Regions from separate parts of the Exiguobacterium sp. s191 genome, predicted to be linked through region 2. Evidence: riboswitches for the same ligand, from Rfam matches in the RefSeq annotation. Region 2 holds a riboswitch; each other region holds the start of a gene.
The links. A riboswitch is a leader RNA that binds a small molecule or an ion and turns the genes downstream of it on or off. The one in region 2 is predicted to bind lysine.
Positions count from the first base shown of each region.

Region 1 (6,647 bases), on a different contig from region 2:
TCGACCGTTTCTGACATCTCCGTTAGCTCGGCATATGAAGCGATCGTATCGGATGACTTCGTCCGGTCAACGATCGCTACGACACTTTGTGGTGCGAGTTCGACGACGTATTGTCCTGTCGCCCCATAACCGTGTAACGCGAGTTTCATCGAACCACCCCTTTGTAAGCCCGCATCGTTTCGAGTAAGTGGGCGTGCCCCGCTTCCGATTGACGGACGAGCGGCAAGCGCGGCGCACCGACAGCAAAGCCGAGTTCTTCAAGAGATGCTTTGACTGGAATCGGATTGACATCACTGAACAAGGCACCGATGACCGGTAACAAGTCTGCCTGAATCCGGCGTGCCGTGACGAGATCTTGTGCGAGTAACGCCTCAGCAAGTGCTTGTGTCTCTGCTGGGTACGGGTTCGAAAGAACTGAGATGACGCCTTGTGCCCCCCATGCCATGTACGGCAGGATTTGATCATCATTTCCACAGAAGACCGCGAAATCTTCCGGAATCGCCGCCATCAGTTCACCCATGAAGCTGACGTCTCCACTCGCCTCCTTAAACGCTTGGATGCGTGGATGACGTGCTAACGTCACTGCTGTTTCGACTGCGATCGCAACGCCTGTCCGCGACGGAACGTTGTACAGCATGATTGGTAATTCGGTTGCATCAGCGACCGCCGTGAAATGTGCGACGAGACCCGCTTGCGATGTTTTATTGTAGTACGGTGTGACGAGCATCGCTGCGTCCGCACCGATGCGTTCTGCGAGTAACGTCTTCTCGATTGTTACTGCCGTGTTGTTCGAACCCGTTCCGGCAATGACGGGTACTCGTCCTGCCGTGACTTGAACGGCAGTCGTCAATAGTTGTTCGAATTCCGTGTTTGTCAGTGTCGAACCTTCTCCTGTCGTCCCTCCGACGACAAGTGCCTGAATCCCCGCTGCGAGTTGTTGCTCGATCAGGCGTTCGAATACGTGTAGATCCAACTCGCCTGCTTCATTAAATGGTGTGACGAGCGCTGTACCTGCTCCTTTGAACATGAAGAACTCCTCCTTTTTTATGAATGAATCGACTGTTCGATTGCTTGGCGTGCGACTTGTACGGCATTCGAGGCGGCACCTTTTCGAATGTTGTCGGCTACACACCAGAGATGGAACGTGTTCGCGAGACTATCATCTTGTCGAATTCGTCCGACATAGACATCGTCCGTACCACTTGCATCGAGTGGCATCGGATAACGCGTATTCGCGACATCATCGATGAGGACGACGCCCGGTGCGCCTTCAAGTGCTTCACGGATCGCTGCAACCGTCGTCGGCTGCGTAAACGTGACGTTGATCGCAACCGAGTGAGAATTCGTGACTGGAACACGCACACATGTCGCACTGACTGGTAGTGCTGGAAGATTGAAGATTTTCCGTGTTTCGTCAATCATCTTCTGCTCTTCTTTCGTATAGCCGTTCTCAAGGAACACATCGATATGTGGCAAGATATTATCGTGAATCGGATGCGGATAATTGACGGGCTCTTCTCCGCGTGCTCCACGTGCCAGATCCTCGATTCCTTTTTGACCAGAACCGGATACGGCCTGATACGTCGTATAGTTGACACGCTCGAATCCCAGTGACTGGAGCGGTGCTAAGGCGACGACGGATTGAATCGTCGAACAGTTCGGATTTGCGATCAAGCGGTCCGTCGCTTGAATCGCTTGTGGATTGACTTCTGGCACGACAAGCGGAATCGTCTCCTGCATCCGGAAAGCACTTGAATTATCAACGACGAGTGTTCCGTTTTCAGCTAGTAACGGGGCATATTGTTCACTGATCGTTCCGCCCGCCGCGAACAACGCGACGTCAATCTCGTCTTCCGTGATACTTGGTGTCAGTGCTTGGATCGTAATGGCTTCTTCCTTGAACTGTACCGTGTTCCCTGCTGAACGAGCAGAAGCGTAAGCGGACAGGCGGCTGACCGGGAAGTCCAGTTCGGCTAGTACTTGTAACATTTTTTGACCGACGGCGCCGGTTGCTCCAATGACTGCTACATGATACATCCTGTTTTCCTCCTTATAACTCGAACGCGTTTGCAATCGCTGCAACCGTCCGTTCAATATCTGCTTGTGCAATCGTGTATGAGATGCTGATTTCTGAAGTCGTAACTTGATAGAACGGAATGTTCTCTGCTCGGAAAATTGCGAACAATTTCGAAGCGACACCTGTTGCATCCCGCATCCCGATTCCGACGACAGATAATTTCGCGTGTTGATTATGGCGATCGACCTTGACTGTCGTGAAGCGATCCATGATGTCTTTCAATGCTTCATCGAGGAACTCTTCCTCATCGAGTGGACATGAGAACGATAAGAAAATGTCACTGTCGAACGTCGTTTGACTGATCATGTCGATGTTGACGTGGCGATTGGATAACAGTTCGAAGATATCGGCTACTGCTGCATTCGTTTGCGGTACGTGTTTGATTGATACCGTCAAGACGTTCTTCGTCACACTGACACTCGTCACCGCTTTTTGTTCCATTGTTTCCGTCGCTTCCATGATCCATGTTCCCCTTTTCGATTCAAGTGTTTTCCCGACGAAGATGTGTACGCCGTATTTTTTTCCTAGTTCGACACTTCGCATTTCCATGACCTTCGACCCGAGGGCGCTCATTTCCATCATCTCATCATACGAGATATGTGGAATCGGTTGAGCGGCGGCATGGATTCGCGGATCAGCTGTATAGACACCGTCGACATCGGTATAGATTTCGCACCGTTTATCAAGGACTGCCGCAAGGGCAACTGCCGTTGTATCCGACCCACCCCGTCCAAGCGTCGTGACATCACCGAGTTCGTTGACACCTTGGAATCCGGCGACAATGACGACATCGTACGTTTCGAGTTTTTGTCGTAACAGATCTCCATCGATCTGTTTGATCTTACTTTTCGTATGCACGCCCATCGTGCTGATTCCTGCTTGAGCGCCTGTTTGCGATAACGCTTTGACACCGAGCGAGTTGAGGGCGATGCTGAGTAATGAAATCGTCTGTTCTTCTCCGATGGCAAGCAGTCGATCGAGTTCTCTTCGCTCGGGGCGATCCGTGATGGCTTGCGCCTGAGCGATCAAAGAATCTGTCATCTTGCCCATCGCCGAAACGACGACGACGAGTTTTTCACCTTCGGCTGCGCGACTCTTCAAATAATTCGCAATAGACTGAATCTGTTCGACAGTCGCAACCGAGCTTCCACCAAATTTAAGTACAGTTGTCACAATCCTATCTCCTTTGTCCCGATACAGAAAAAAACGACGGGCCGGTAGGAGCGTTCCTACGGCCCGTCGTTATCACGATCGGACAAACGAAGACAAAGTCATTCGTTCTTTTACGTAAGATAGCGCTCCGAAACATCGGTTTCGGCAGTACAACGGATCTTAACCGTTGTACCAGCAAACAAGAAGAAGCATCTTCTCATTCACTTCGGCGGACTTCCCCTTTCACATCATTCGGCATGCTTGCCTTCAAGAATGATGCTACTCATGTCATCCGCGCCTCTATCTGTCGGTTGTTAGTTACAGTTATAGCAGACATCTTTTGTTAAATCCAGTCATTTGACTGTTTTTTTTCAAAATTCGTCAATTCGCAAGATGCTGTTTCGCGAGTTCGAGTTGCTCCGACACGGCAGCAAACCCTGTCCCGCCGTAGCTAGTCCGGCGTGCTACTGCTTGAACCGGATCGAGGAGCGGATAGACGTCTTCTGTGATATCAGGATGGAACGTTTGATACGTCTCGAGGTTCAAATCCTTCAGGAAACAACCGTTCTGCACACAGTAAAGGACGGCTTTGCCGACGATTTCATGCGCTTCCCGGAACGGTATGCCTTTCGTTACAAGGTAGTCGGCGAGTTCCGTTGCATTCGAGAAGTCTTGCATTGTCGCCTTCTTGAGCGCTTCGGTCTTAAACGTCGCAGATTCAATCATTCCGGTGAAGATTTGAACGGATTGGAGAACGGTATCTGCTGTATCGAAGACCCCTTCCTTATCCTCTTGCATGTCTTTGTTGTAAGCGAGTGGTAATGCCTTCATCGTCGTCAAGAAGCCCATCAGATTGCCATAGACGCGCCCCGTTTTCCCACGAATCAATTCAGCGAAATCAGGATTTTTCTTCTGTGGCATCATGCTCGATCCTGTCGAGAAAGCATCAGACAACTCGATGAAGCCAAATTCTTGCGATGCCCAGATGATGATTTCTTCACAAAAACGCGAGAGATGCATCATGACGGTCGAGGCGATCCCGAGGTATTCGATGACGAAATCGCGGTCGGAGACAGCGTCGAGACTGTTCGGATAGATTGACTCAAAACCGAGCAACTCGGCAGAACGGAAACGATCGATTGGGAATGTCGTCCCCGCGAGCGCGCCTGCCCCGAGCGGTGATTTCCGGATCCGCTTTTGATTATCCGTCAACCGTTCGACATCACGTTCGAACATCCAGAAATAAGCGAGCAAGTGATGCGCAAGCGAGATCGGTTGTGCCCGTTGCAAATGCGTATAACCTGGCATGACCGTCTCGATATGTTGCTCAGCTTGTTCCGTGATAACCGATTGGAGCTCGCGTAATGCCGTCGTCAACGCTTCAACATGTTGTTCCATCCATAGATGTAAATCCGTTGCGACCTGGTCATTTCGGCTCCGTGCCGTATGCAGTTTTCCTGCAACCGGACCAATCTGTTCCGTCAATAGACGCTCGAGATTCATGTGAATGTCTTCATCTGCTAGCGTATACACATGATCCGCTAACGTCGTTTCCAGTTGCTTCAGTCCTTGCTCGATTTGTGTCCACTCGTCTTGAGCGAGGATCCCTTGTTCAAATAGCATCTGCGCGTGTGCGAGACTGCCTTTTAAATCGACGCTCGCTAATTTTTGATCGAACGTGATTGATGCTCCGAAGGCTTCCGCTTGAGCGGAAGCACTTTCCGTAAAACGTCCACCCCAGAGTTTGGTCATTTCGTGACACCCGCCTGACGATGTACGCTCGCATGAGTCGAAACGGCAAGTCCGTGTAATTTGATGAAGCCTTTTGCTGCTTCATGATCGAACGCGTCTTCTTTCGTATACGTCGCAAGTTTCTCATCGTAGAGTGAGACAACGGACTGACGACCTGTCACGGTTGCGTTTCCTTTGAACAGTTTAACGCGAACTTCTCCTGTGACGTCCTGTTGTGTCGCCGTCAGGAATGCTTTCAAGCCTTTCGTCAATGGTGCATGGAAGAGACCGTTATAGATCGTTTCTGCGTATTGTTTGCTGAGTAGTGGTTTGAAATGCGCGACGTCCTTCGTCAATGTAATCGTCTCGAGTGCAGCGTGAGCTTTGAGTAAAACCGTTGCTCCTGGGCACTCATAGACTTCCCGCGATTTGATACCGACGAGACGGTTCTCGACGTGGTCGATCCGTCCGACCCCATGTGCACCAGCGATGATGTTCAGTTCCGTGATCAGTTTCGCCAGTGGATATGTCGTTCCGTTGATCGAGACCGGAACACCTGCTTCAAAGCCAATGATGACTTCTTCTGCCTGATCCGGAGCGTCTTCTGGCGCTACTGTTAACGCGTAAGCGTCTTGTGGTGGCTCTGTCCAAGGGTTTTCTAGGACGCCACACTCGTTACTCCGTCCCCAGAGATTCATGTCGATTGAGTATGGGCTATCGAGGTTGATCGGGATCGGCACGTTGTTTTCTTTCGCATAGGCGATCTCTTCTTCCCGTGACCATTTCCATTCCCGAACCGGTGCGATGACTTCGAGTGATGGATCAAGTGCTGCGACCGAAACTTCGAACCGGACTTGGTCGTTCCCTTTTCCGGTACATCCGTGAGCGACCGCCGTTGCACCATGTTGATGCGCGACTTCGACAAGCTTTTCTGCGATCAACGGACGCGAAAGCGCTGAAATCAACGGATAGGCATTTTCGTAATGAGCGCCATATTGAAGTGCTGGCAAGACGAAGTCTTGTGCGAATTCTTCTTTAACATCGAGGACGATCGATTCGATCGCACCGACGAGGAGTGCTTTTTCTTTAATGACGGATAAATCTTTTCCTTCTCCGACATCCATGCATAAGGCAATGACGTCATAGTCCTTGCTCAACCATTTGATGGCTACCGATGTATCAAGTCCCCCAGAGTACGCTAAGATCAATTTTTGTTTCGACATGTATAATTCCCTCCTGGTTTTAAATTCATCTGTCTGTATAAAAATTCATTATGAATTATATATATACATAGAAAACAAAAAAAAGAAACCCTTTTTGCAGGATTTCTTTCAAAATGACTTACATTTTTTTCTCCATCGTTCGGTGCGGGATGCCCGCATCATCGAATTCATCGGAGACGATCGTATACCCGAGTCCTTGATAAAACGGGATCGCTTGAACTTGTGCGCCGAGTGTTAGCAATTGCTTCCCTTCGCGACGTGCGACTCGTTCCATCGCCTGCATCAACTCGCCACCGTATCCTTTTCCTCGCGCTGTCGCTAGCGTCGCGACACGCTCTACCTTCATCCGTTGGTCGTCATATGGACGGGTACGACCCGTTGCGACCGGTCGACTCTGCTCATCGAGGACAAGCAGATGAATCGCTGTTTCATCATGTGTATCGTATTCAAGATGGCGTGGTACG
Region 1 is NZ_JACSNC010000004.1:174,857-181,503, forward strand. It holds gene dapB (4-hydroxy-tetrahydrodipicolinate reductase) at 1-149, opposite strand, end outside; gene dapA (4-hydroxy-tetrahydrodipicolinate synthase) at 146-1,027, opposite strand; gene KNQ09_RS15485 (aspartate-semialdehyde dehydrogenase) at 1,045-2,037, opposite strand; gene KNQ09_RS15490 (aspartate kinase) at 2,051-3,250, opposite strand; lysine riboswitch at 3,363-3,540, opposite strand; gene argH (argininosuccinate lyase) at 3,611-4,981, opposite strand; gene KNQ09_RS15500 (argininosuccinate synthase) at 4,978-6,183, opposite strand; gene KNQ09_RS15505 (GNAT family N-acetyltransferase) at 6,302-6,647, opposite strand, start outside.
Region 1: linked by a shared signal. The riboswitch ahead of KNQ09_RS15490 (aspartate kinase) and the one ahead of KNQ09_RS12010 (amino acid permease) in region 2 are both predicted to bind lysine.

Region 2 (6,647 bases):
TAGCCTTGATCGGTCGAACCGACAAGCGATAGCGAGTCATCCAGACGACGGCGATTGGCGAGCCCTGTCAAAGCATCCGTCATGGCGAGTTTCTGCTGATACTGGATGTTTTCGAAGTGACGGCGTAATTCCGTCAGTAATCGAAAGGCAACAAAGCCAGCTAATAAATTAAAGAAGACGTACGCAATCGAGATTTTAAAGAATGTCGACCAGCTGTGCGTCAAGATGTAGATGGCGGGTAACGAATAGAGAATACCGACCAACACCATAAGTTGAAAATGACGCATCGAGACATGGACGAATCGACGAATGATCCCAATCGTCGTGATGAATAAGACGATGATCAGCGTAGATAAATAAAATCCTTCCATTTGATCAACTGGTGTTAAAAAGTAACGTGTCCCGATGATCATTGCTCCTGCAACGATGGCGCTTGGGAAACCACCGAACAGCATGGCGATCGCGACGGGAACGATACGTAAATCAACACGGGCGACATCGATTTGGATCCCATTGAACATTAATAAGACCGCAATCAGACCAGAGACTGCTCCGAGTATAAGTCGAATGCTCCATTTGGAGTTCAATGAAATACGCGGTTGATTCCGAAACGGTAAGAACAAGAGAGTAATCGTTGTGAACAGTAGACAAAAGTTAATGATGAATTGATTCATGATGGACAACAAATCCTCCCAACTCCCCCAGCTAACAGATTTCCATATATATACTTCCAGTATACTCAAGTAGATAACGGTTAGACAGAGGGAAATCTTTAGACCAAAATAGAAAAAACGGTAGAAAATCTACCGTTTTTAAGAAGATGAAGTAAGGGTATCCTCATCCATCGTCTGTAAAATTTTATCAAAGACATGAACCATCGTTTCGAGCTCTTCTTCCGTCAATGTACCGAAGCGGTCTTGTAAATAGTTTTTCCGGACGATTTCGAGATCCCGAAATGCACGTTCCCCGTCCTCCGTCAAAGCGAGTACGATTGAACGACGATCTTCCGTCGAACGTGTCCGTGTGACATATCCTTGTTTATACAGCTTATCCGTCAAAGCAGTGACTTGACTCGTCGCGAGCTCAAATTGTTCCGCAAGAAGCGTCGGGCGCTGAGGACCATTTTCTGAAAGGCTTCGTAAGATGAAAAACTCACTCCGGGTCGCTGTTCCTTCAAATAGCCGGTTAAGTTCACGTCGCAGGGTACGAAGAATGACACGCATTTGTTCCTCGAGTCGATAAGTTAGCAAATCACGTTCCTGTGGCATGCAAGCAGCATCCTTTCTCTCAGTGGACTTCTACCATTTAGTGTACTAAACATATCGGATTTTTACCATCGACTACCCCAGATTCGAAAAAGGCAATTGACAATTTCGTGGCGTTTTGTGTAATATGGCGTAGTAATAACTAACTTAATTCAGTTCTCACTCAACCAGTGGGATGGAGGTTGCAGTTCTTAAGAGTACGGTTACGGATGTCGTCAAGCGACAGATGAGGTGACCTGAAAGGAAGAATTGCCGAAATCAATCATCGCTTTGAAGATGATCGATTGGGATTAGATCAAATAGGTCTAATACTGTCACAAGTCGGGTATCACCTACTTGTGGAGAGCTATCTTTCACGACGGTAGAATGAGGCGCATCCATTTTATTATGTTGCGTTCTCATCTTCCATCTGGAAGATGAGGGCGCTTTTTGTTTTTTCATTCAAAAAGTGTCCTCTCAAAAATTTATTAAAGAGAGAAGCGAACGAAATGAACAATCTAGATGTGAAACAAACAACAGATTCGACAGCAGAAGGATTAAAACGTGGATTACAAGCCCGTCATATGTCAATGATCGCCATCGGTGGAGCGATCGGAACAGGACTCTTCATTGCGTCCGGTGCTTCCGTCGCAGCAGCAGGACCAGGTGGGGCGCTCTTATCGTATGCAATCGTTGGTCTGATGGTCTACTTCCTCATGACAAGTCTTGGTGAAATGGCAGCGTATATGCCGGTCGCTGGATCCTTCTCGACCTATGGAACGAAATTCGTCGATCCATCATTCGGCTTTGCGCTCGGCTGGAACTACTGGTACAACTGGGCAGTCACGATCGCAGTCGAGCTCGTCGCAGCACAAATCGTCATGACATATTGGTTCCCGGATGTTCCTGGATTTTATTTCAGTGCCTTGTTCCTCTTACTCATGATTGGCTTGAACTACTTCTCCGTTAAGGGATTCGGGGAAGCGGAGTATTGGTTTGCGATGATTAAAGTCGTTACCGTCATCGTCTTCTTAGTCGTCGGTGTTGCGATGATTTTTGGTGTCTTTACATCAGAGCCACCGGTTGGCTTTAAAAACTTTGCACTTGGCGATGCACCGTTCGTCGGTGGGATTCCTGCCGTCATCGGTATCATTCTCGTTGCCGGATTCAGTTTTCAAGGTACAGAACTGGTCGGGATTGCCGCGGGTGAGTCGGAAGATCCGAAAAAGAATGTTCCAAAAGCAGTCAAACAAGTCTTCTGGCGCATCTTGCTTTTCTACGTCTTCGCGATTTTCGTCATCGGAATGCTCATTCCGTATACGAGTCCGAACTTGGTTTCCAATGACATTACGGACGTAGCGGTTAGTCCGTTTACGCTTGTCTTTGAAAAAGCGGGTCTTGCCTTCTCAGCAGCACTCATGAACGCCGTCATCTTGACGTCTGTTCTATCTGCCGGAAACTCAGGTATGTATGCTTCGACTCGGATGCTTTATACGCTTGCTCGCCAAGGGGATGCACCGAAGTTGTTCGCGAAAGTATCGAAAAACGGTGTACCGCGTAACGCTTTGCTCGCAACAGGAGCAATCGGTGCACTCTGTTTCTTGACGTCGATGTTTGGTGGACAAGTCTACTTGTGGTTACTCAATGCTTCGGGGATGACAGGCTTCATCGCATGGCTCGGGATTGCAATCAGTCACTATCGTTTCCGTAAAGGATTCCTTGCACAAGGTCACTCGTTGAAAGACTTACCATATGTTGCACCAGCGTTCCCGTTTGGTCCGCTGTTCGCATTCGGTCTTTGTTTCCTCGTCATCGTTGGTCAAAACTACGCAGCATTCCTTGCGGATCAAATCGATTGGGTCGGAATTGCCGCAACGTATGTTGGTATTCCATTATTCCTTGCCTTCTGGTTAGGACATAAATTCAAAAATCGAACGTCGATCGTTCGTTATGACGAGATGGACTTCCCGGAACATCCACGTCAATCATAATGTGTGAACCACCTTCTATAAATGAAGGTGATTGAGATTGAAGACAAAGTGCAATTTTTCTCTGATGAGTCTGATGAGAAAGATTGCGCTTTTTTGTTCGTTTCGAATCGTTTTTCCAGGGACAAGCATCGCTTCGCTGCAGGGTCGCTCTTGCTTGTTATTCCCTAGGAAGCGATTTCGAGTGAACAAAACGCTTCTCTGATTCTCCTGACGGTATAAAAAAGAATGACACGTTACACGCCACTCCTACAGGAAAAAGCGCAATTTTGCGCTTTCAGAGACAAACAAGACCCGTTTTCCTGCTCGACTGGAGCGGGAAAACTGGCTTGTGTCTCGTATGAGGAAAGGGCGTGAAAAGACGCGTCATTCTTTTTTTGAGTCAGTCCATTTTCTGCAATCGGAACCACCTTCTATAAATGAAGGTGGTTTTTTATTCCCTTAAATGAAAACGTTCTCTAAAATATAGTTTTGAAAAAGTATAAAAAAGGAATCAATGAATAAGTATTCAAAAATAGAAATATGAATAAAGAATAGGGGGAGACGCATGACTACATCTGAATTATTTTTCACATTAGGTTCTGCAGCGTTTTTCATGTTGCTCGTTGCTTACATATCCTACCGATTGACGCGTGGGAAAACACAAGGCGTCGATGAATACTTCTTAGCGGGACGAGGGCTAAGTGGCGTTTTCATTGCCGGATCGCTACTGCTGACGAATTTGTCGGCAGAACAGTTGATTGGACTAAATGGACAATCCTTCATGGGAAACATGTCGAGTATGGCGTGGGAAGTCACGGCGGGATTTGCTGCCATCATCATGGCGATTTATCTACTCCCGAAGTTTCTCGGGCTTGGTATCTCGACGTTACCGGAATACTTAAGTCACCGGTATGATGAGACGGTTCGCCGGATGACAGTCTTACTCTTTTTACTCGGATATATGTGCGTCACGATTCCTTCGATGCTTTATTCGGGTGGGATTGCTGTCTTGCAGCTATTCGATGTTCCGGAACTATTTGGTCTTAGTTATACGCAATCCCTTTGGTTAGTCGTCTGGGTCGTCGGGATCATCGGAGCAATTTATGCGATTTTTGGAGGACTACGTGCGGTGGCTGTCTCGGATACCTTGAACGGGATCGGGCTCGTCTTCGTTGGATTCCTAGTTCCGGTACTCGGCTTTATCACACTGGGTGATGGGAATTTACTTCAAGGGATGAAGACGATTGCGACTGTGCAACCGGAGAAGCTGAACGCAATCGGAAGCTCAACCGATGCCGTTCCGTTCTTCTCGATTTTCACGGGTATCCTATTTGCGAACTTATTTTATTGGTCACTCAATCAATATGTCATTCAACGTGTGCTCGGGGCAAAAGATTTGAAGGAAGGACAGAAGGGCGTCCTCATGACAGGATTCTTAAAGTTATTAGTTCCAATCTTCATGCTGATTCCTGGGATCATTGCCTATCACTTGTATGGGAACACACTAACAAGCGGTGATTTATCATATCCTCGACTCATTACGGAGTTACTGCCGGTCTCGCTGATGGGATTTTTCTTGGCTGTCTTACTCGGAGCCGTCTTCAGTTCGTTTAACTCGTTGCTAAACAGTATTGCAACACTTTTCGTCCTCGATATCTATCAGCCGGTGTTTGCGAAAGAGGCGAGTGATGAACATTTGATTCGTGTCAGTAAATGGTTCGGAACGATCGTTGCTTTAATCTCTTTCGTCATCGCACCATTCTTGATGTACGCGCCGGACGGCTTATGGAGTTTGATCCGGCAATTCACAGGTTTTTTCAACATTCCGATTCTCGTCATCGTATTAATGGGGATTTTCATGAAACGAATTCCGGCGATTGCAGCGAAAATCGTCATCGTCTTTCACGTGTTCGCGTATTACTTATTCGTCTTCGGTTTCAAACAACTGTTCGGCTGGGATCATGGCATTAGCTATATTCATGGGTACGGTATTCTACTCGTGATTGAAGTGCTATTCATGGTATTCATGGGATATCGTTACCCGGTCGTCCAGTCAAGAAAGGTCAATCGACGACAGTCTGTCGAGCTCACTCCATGGAAGTTCGCGATTCCGGTTTCGATCTTATTATGCACATCCATCATTTGGACGTACGTTCTGTTTTCAAAAATCGGACTGGCTTCGACAGCAGGCATCGTATCGATTTGGTTCTGGCCGGTTACGTTAGGACTTGTCATTGCAACGATCGTATTATGGCGTGTGTCGCTAAACGCTTGGGAAGCGAAGTACCGGACCTATCTCGAAGAAGAGTACCGTCAAGCAGAATAATCCTCTCGCAGAAGACATGACATATCGGGTAAGATGAAAGAAAAACAGGAGGCGATCTTCGTGAATTACTGGTACCACTTCAAGCGTGCCTTCTTACCGATCGCATTATTGCTTGTGACGCTTGCCTTGTACCAAATGATTTATCGTTTGAATAACATCTGGTATTCGCTCGGAGGACTTCTTCTTGTCTTTGCGGCGATTTACTTCGTCATGCGTCGTCTAAAAGCGAACCCAGAGGATTGAATGAGCAGGAAAGTCGAGTCCATTCTCTGAACGCGGTAAAATAGACACATACAGAGGAGGGGAAGATAGATGGCAAAAGCAATATTTGCAGGTGGTTGTTTCTGGTGCATGGTCAAGCCATTCCATAAATATGATGGGGTAGAGCAGGTCATTTCAGGATATACCGGTGGTCATACAGAGAACCCGACTTATAAAGAGGTCTGTTCGGAAACGACAGGTCACTTGGAGGCGGTTGAAGTCACGTACGATCCGTCCGTCATTACGTACGAAGAATTACTCGAGATCTTCTGGCGTCAAATTGACCCGACAGATGGTGGAGGTCAATTCAATGACCGTGGTGAATCGTACCAACCGGCCATCTTTTATGTCGATGAAGCACAGCGTGAAGCAGCTGAACGTTCGAAAGCAGCGCTTGACGCATCAGGACGCTTCTCGCGTCCGGTCGCGGTAGAGATTCGTCCAGAAAAGCCGTTTTGGCCAGCCGAAGAATATCACCAAGATTATTATAAAAAGAATCCGTTCCGTTATCAGATGTATAGTGTCGGCTCAGGTCGCGCGAAATTCATCAAGGAAGCGTGGAAGGACCAAGGTAAGGAAAAAGAACTGAAAGAGCGTCTGACACCAATTCAGTATAAAGTCACACAAGAGAACGGGACAGAACCCGCTTTCCGTAACGAATACTGGGATGAAGAACGTCCAGGACTGTACGTCGATATCGTCGATGGTACACCACTCTTCACATCGAAAGATAAGTTCCAGTCGAACTGTGGTTGGCCGAGTTTCGCTAAACCGATCTCAGAAGACAAGATGGAAGTCGAACTCGATACGAGTCACGGGATGACGCGGACGGAAGTGCGTTCTGCG
Region 2 is NZ_JACSNC010000002.1:66,237-72,883, forward strand. It holds gene KNQ09_RS12000 (diguanylate cyclase) at 1-674, opposite strand, end outside; gene KNQ09_RS12005 (MarR family winged helix-turn-helix transcriptional regulator) at 813-1,268, opposite strand; lysine riboswitch at 1,434-1,622, shown strand; gene KNQ09_RS12010 (amino acid permease) at 1,754-3,235, shown strand; gene KNQ09_RS12015 (solute:sodium symporter family transporter) at 3,780-5,540, shown strand; gene KNQ09_RS12020 (hypothetical protein) at 5,601-5,783, shown strand; gene msrA (peptide-methionine (S)-S-oxide reductase MsrA) at 5,853-6,647, shown strand, end outside.

Region 3 (6,647 bases), on a different contig from region 2:
GTAATAATCGATCGCTGGCATCAATTTCTCAAGCGGGATCGCCCGGTTGATTTTCATGATTTGCGTACGCAATTCATTGTTTGGTGCGTGAAGCGAGATGGCTAAGTTGACTTGGAGTTTCAAGTCAGCGAACTTGTAGATCTTGTCTGCCAAACCACTTGTTGAAACCGTGATGTGACGTGCACCGATCGCAAGACCATTGTGGTCCTTGATGACGTTCAAGAAGTCAACCATGTTGTCGAAGTTATCGAACGGTTCACCGATACCCATGACGACGACGTGGCTGACACGTTCTTCGTTACCGACTGCATCGAGGTGATGTTGAACGTTCATGATCTGCTCAACGATTTCGCCTGCTGACAAGTCGCGGCTCTTTTTGATAAGACCACTTGCACAGAAGCTACAGCCGATGTTACAGCCGACCTGTGTCGTAACACAGACAGAAAGACCGTATTTATGACGCATCAAAACCGTTTCAATCAAGTTGCCATCATATAATTTGAAAAGGAACTTGATTGTTCCGTCTGCTGATTCTTGCTTGACCGCTTCTGTCATCGAGTCAATCGTAAAACTCTGATCTAACAACTCAAGGCAATCCTTGTTGACATTCGTCATTTCCGCGAAAGTCGTGACACGTTTACGGTAGAGCCAATCCCATACTTGTTTGGCACGGAATGGTTTGTGCCCTTGATTCGATAACCATTCTGTCATCTGCTCAAGCGTTAATCCATAAATGGATGGTTTATTCATTTCGAAAGACCTCATTTCTTTTTCCAGAACTACAACATTCCTTTATCTTAGTAAAAATCAGCGCATGACGCAACGTTCAAATCCTAAATGTTCACTTTCTGTAAAGTTTTTGCGCCACTTTCGATCAAATCGACAGACTCCGACGTCCGAATTGAACGACTGCTCCGGTCAAGAACACGAGACAGAGGACGAGTAAAAGAATGGAATGAAGAAGAAAATGATCCGTTCCTTCTAGTAATTGCGTCGTATTGAATAAGGAGAAGACAGATAGATAACGAAGCCACTCCGTCTTGTCACTTAGTTCCGACAGAATCGTCAAGACGATCGATAGGACAAGCACACTACCAGCAAGCGAAAAAGCACGACGTTCTTCGTCAAATAACGTCGCAACGAATAACGTAAAGGCACCGATCGCGAAGAGTAACAATAGCGCATTGAGTTGAATCCGCCATAAGATGACGTCATTGATCGAAATATCTGTCATCCACCAGTCGGATACCATCAAGACAAGTCCATTCAGTCCTACGAGAACCATACTTGCGATACCCATGACGATCGCAACAGCAAACGTATACGCATTCCGGGTGATCGGGGCTGCGAGATAGACGATCAGCTCTCCATTGTCGATTGGTCGCGCAACGAGTCGCGCTGCTAATGAGAGCAAGAATAGACTCGCAATGACTTGAAAAATCAGTCCATAATAGTTTCCCCCGAGCAGATCCAGTACATTCTCGAACCCTGTCACCTTATCGTATTGAAATGCTTTTAAGACTTCTGGAGGTAACGCTTCTAGTTTTGCTTCTAGTAAACCGGTCTTCATCATCGATGGATAAAGCAACGCAAGCATCAATAAGTAGAGACTCGTTCCAATCGCATAAGCAAGCACGGGCTTTCTAACCTGCTTGAATAAAGAGCGGATCAGCAATATCACGACGATTCCTCCTCTCCATAATAATGCAAGAAGACCTGTTCTAAATCATCTGCTGACGGACGAATCAGCCGTACATCGTACTGCGTTAAATAAGCGATCGCCTGATTCAAGCTCAGCGTCTCATCCGTTTGAAAACTGACTTCTGTCCGCTTCGGTTCAACACCGACTTGCATCGCGAACTGTGCTGCTTCCACCTCCGTTCGGAAGACGATCGTGTACGTCTTTCGACTCGATCGAACCAACTCATGAATATCCGATTCGACGATGATGCGCCCTGTTTTGATTAAAGCCGCTCGATCGCACGATTTTTCCATCTCCGGAAAATGGTGTGAACTCATTAGAATCGCTTTTCCAGCATGCTTCTCCTGTTCGATCCACTCTAAAAAACGCTCTTGCATCAAAGGATCGAGTCCACTGGTCGGCTCATCAAGTAGATAGACGGGTGCATCCTTCATGAAGCAACCGACAAGTGCCAATTTTTGTTTCATCCCTTTTGACATCTTGCGGATTTTCGTCTTCGTCTCAAAAGGAAATCGTTTCAACAACAGTTGTCGCCGTGCCGGATCGCTACCGTGTAGTCGTTGCATCAAATCCAGCATGTCTGCTCCCGTCATGTCTCCAGGTAAACTAATCTCCCCTGGCAAATAACCGACCAATTTCTTCACTTCTTTACTTTGATTCCAGCAATCAAAACCACCGATCGTCGCCTTTCCACCATCCGCCGCCAGTAGTCCCATCAAATGTCGGAGTGTCGTTGATTTTCCAGATCCGTTTGGTCCGATGAAACCGAATATCGTACCCGGATCAACTGTAAAACTGACATCGAATATCCCACGCCCCGGCGCAAATTCCTTCGTCACATGCTCCAAACGGATCATCGTCCGACCTCCCTATCTTTTATTTCTTTCCTCACTGTATTCATACCCGTTTTGAAGCAGTTTGTTCGGATCAAAGCGATAGATGACGAACCGCTCGTCATGATTTTTTTCATAGAGGTCTCGTAATCGAATCTCATCGATTTGCTCGAATACGGTATGGCGCTCCAAGTACTCCCGGTATTCATCGGTCGGGTAATACAAGATGAGATCAACCGAACGCGGGGAACGTTCGACCGAACTTAAAATGTGATCGATCACTTTCATGAAAATTTGTGAAGAGAATGGATTAAAGAAATAAAACTTATTCGCCTCATCCGGAATGGTATACTGCTCGGCATACGTCTGTTCGAATCGCAAACTTCCGGAACGCCGCTTCCGTCGACTTTGGTAGTTCGCCATATTCCGAAGTGCGTCCTCGTAAAATTGTCCGTTCATCTCGATTCCGATGACGGAACAGTCAAAACGATCGTGTAAGTAAAAGTTTAAACGCCCTTTCCCACACCCGAAATCGATGACAATATCCTCTTTTTGAAACGGATAGGTTTCGCATAATTCGCTGAGTGCCGCATAAGGCGTCGGTTCATAGCGATTGTAGTGACTAAACACACCATAAAGGTGTTGCATCTCAATGGTCTCAATTCGTAATCGTTGATCATATTCCTGTTCATTCATCGTCTTTTGTTCCTTCTTTCCGGCATTCTTTCCCTCATCGTACTATACTGAAGAAGTACGTTACTCGTTTTTTGAAAGGGGATTTTATGATGATCGTCGTTACGAACCGGATTAAAGTCAAAAAAGGGATGGCTGCAGCTCTCGCTCCTCGTTTTACACGTCCAAGTGGACTTGATACGATGGACGGATTCATCCGTGTTGAGGTCTTATTGACGCAAAACATCGAAGAACACGATGAAATGAACGTCAACATGTACTGGGAAGATATGAAGAGTTTTCAAGCGTGGCGGGAGAGTGACGATTTCAAAGCGTCACATAGTCGACCTGCGAGTAGTGAGGCAGGAGAATCGCCAATGCTCGGCAGCGAGATTCTGACATATGAAGTCGCTTCGGTCAAAGAACGCGCATGATGCACGAAAAGGACTCGTATCGAGTCCTTTTTTATATACCTATACACAAATAGTGAAAGGGTCGAATTGTCACAAATGGTATTATTTGTTATCATAGTGCCATTACAGAGAGAGAGGGTCCTTCATGAATTCATTAACTATATTTGAACAAGCCATTCGTAGCTTACCTGACGATCGTACGTTACGACGTGATGAATTATGGACGGACGATTTTTTATTGCAACAGGAGAACGAGCTGACCGTCTATTACTCTCCGATTGGCGAATACGTCAATACTGAAGCAAAAGTCGTCATTATCGGGATCACACCAGGTTTTGAACAGATGCGAATCGCTTTCGAAGAAGCGACAGATGCGCTTCACCATAGTGTTTCATTAGAAGAGACGGCACGCCTCGTCAAATATACAGCAAGCTTTGCCGGAACGATGCGACGTAACCTCGTCCAGATGCTCGATACACTTGAACTTCCAGCATTGCTCGGAATCGAGACGACGGCTAGCTTATTTCATCAACATCAGAAATTATTGCATCCAACGTCACTGTTAAAGCAACCCGTCTTTTATCGCGAAAAGAATTACTCGGGTCATCAACCGAAGATCAATCGTAGCCCTTTATTAAGGCACTACGCGGAAGAACACTTCGTCGCTGAGATTAATCAGTTACAAAAACCAGCGTTATTGATTCCACTCGGTCGGGTCGTCGAGACGCAAGTCCGTGGATTGATTCATGATGGACGAATCGAACAGCATCAGCTTCTTTCCGGCTTCCCCCACCCATCTGGCGCAAACGGTCATCGAAAAAAACAATTCGAGGAAAACCAAGCCTATTTGATGAAACAGCTCATTCAACATTTTGCTGAATAAACAACTTTATCTTAAATTATCAGAATATATGGTTGAATCGCTTCTGAAATACATGATAAAGTGTCCATAAGAACAGAATATGACTATTCTATCGATGAGGTAGAGGCGCGATTTCAATCAGTACTTGGTCCGAGGATGACAACGAAGACGACTACAGGAAAGGTGACATCGCCGAAATGACAGTATGTGTCGAGCATATCGTCGTTGGTCGATTCGGGAAACACCCGATCGATTGCCATACATAACAATTGTATGGAGCGCTCCAATTCGGCTAAGAAAGACGCATCCAGCGAGGGTGTCGGCTTTGTTGCCGGTGCCCTTGCTTTTTTTGTGCCGCGGGGTCTCATCTTTAAGCCATTTATTAAAGAGGAGGATATTTTTCATGGTCAACTATTCAGATTCCATTATTGCCCTTGTACCTGCTTTACTAGCTATCTTATTAGCCATTTTTACCCGAAAGGTCGTTCTTTCGTTAGGTGTCGGCATTCTCGTCGGTGCCCTGTTACTTCACCGTTTTAACCCGATCGATACGGTAACCTATCTCGGCAAGAATATCTTCAGCCTCTTTTGGGCGGACGGTGCCTTAAACGAGTGGAACGTCTTATTGCTTGTTTTCTTGTTATTGCTCGGCGTCCTTTCCACGCTCATTCAGACATCAGGTGGCGCTCGCGCTTTCGGTGAATGGGCTTCTACGCACGTCAAGACAGCGCGTGGTGCACGCTTAGTTGCCTTCGGACTCGGTATCCTAATTTTCATCGATGATTACTTCAATAGTCTCGCTGTCGGCAACGTCAGTCGTCCGTTAACGGATCGCCGTGGTGTCTCACGTGCGAAGCTTGCCTATTTGATTGACTCAACAGCTGCGCCTGTTTGTGTCATCAGTCCGCTTTCGAGTTGGGGCGCATTCATCATCTCTATCATCGCCGGTATCTTAACGACGCACTCGATTACGGATTACTCAGCGTTTAGTGCCTTTATGATGATCGTTCCAATGAACTTCTATGCGATTTTCGCATTACTTTTAACACTTTACATCGCTTACTCTGGCGTCTCTGTTGGACCGATGAAACAGCATGAACGCCGTGCCGCGAATGGTGAACTTTTTGATGCGTCAAAAGGAACACCGATGGGAATGGCAAAAGAGGTCAACGAACATACGAACGGAAAAGTCCGGGATCTCGTCGTTCCGATCGTCGTGCTCGTCATTGCTACGATCAGTGCGTTACTCGGAACAGGTGCTCAGGCACTTGCAGCCGACAACCGCCCGTTTACTTTAATCGGTGCATTTGAGGCAACGGACGTCACCCGTTCCCTCGTCGCAGGTGTCGTCATTAGTTTGATCGTTGCCTTCCTGATGCTTATCGGTCGGAAAATTCCGGGCCGCGATTACCGTGCAAGTATTGTCGCTGGTATGCGTTCGATGTGGCCAGCAGTCGTGATTCTGTTATTCGCTTGGACGATCATCGCTGTCATCGGTGATATGAAAACCGGTGACTATCTCGCGAGCTTCGTCAGCAACTCGATTTCTGCTTCGTACTTGCCATTCTTATTATTCTTGATTGCCGGCTTGATGGCATTCTCAACAGGAACAAGTTGGGGCACATTCGGAATCATGTTGCCAATCGGTGCGGATCTCGTCATGGCTGTTGATGCCTCACTCTTGTTACCGACGCTTGCTGCTGTTCTTGCTGGATCTGTCTTCGGTGACCATTGTTCACCGATTTCCGATACGACAATCCTAAGTTCGACAGGGGCTGGATCCCATCACATCGATCACGTTACGACACAGTTACCGTATGCGCTAGTCGGTGCTGTTACTGCGGCAGTCGGTTATTTAGTCATCGGTTTCACCGAGTCTTCAGTCTTCGGTTTCATCGGAGCCTTAGTTACATTCGTACTCTTTGTCGTCGTTTTGAACGTTCTCTCAAAAAAAGGTGAAACTGCTTCTGATTTACAAACAGATTAATGTAACACTGTACGAGAAAAGGCATTGGATGCGCGCATCCAATGCCTTTTTTACATCTATTCGTTTCATACCATCAATAAACACACATCATTCGCGAACGCTACTGGATCCTCGAGTGGAAGCCCTTCGACAAGCAATGCTTGTTGATACATCAGTTTTGTATAGCGCTCGAATTTCG
Region 3 is NZ_JACSNC010000003.1:175,075-181,721, forward strand. It holds gene rlmN (dual-specificity RNA methyltransferase RlmN) at 1-750, opposite strand, end outside; gene KNQ09_RS14200 (ABC transporter permease subunit) at 875-1,681, opposite strand; gene KNQ09_RS14205 (ABC transporter ATP-binding protein) at 1,678-2,559, opposite strand; gene KNQ09_RS14210 (methyltransferase) at 2,572-3,231, opposite strand; gene KNQ09_RS14215 (heme oxygenase) at 3,321-3,641, shown strand; gene KNQ09_RS14220 (uracil-DNA glycosylase family protein) at 3,766-4,503, shown strand; lysine riboswitch at 4,596-4,774, shown strand; gene KNQ09_RS14225 (Na+/H+ antiporter NhaC family protein) at 4,886-6,469, shown strand; gene htpG (molecular chaperone HtpG) at 6,535-6,647, opposite strand, start outside.
Region 3: linked by a shared signal. The riboswitch ahead of KNQ09_RS14225 (Na+/H+ antiporter NhaC family protein) and the one ahead of KNQ09_RS12010 (amino acid permease) in region 2 are both predicted to bind lysine.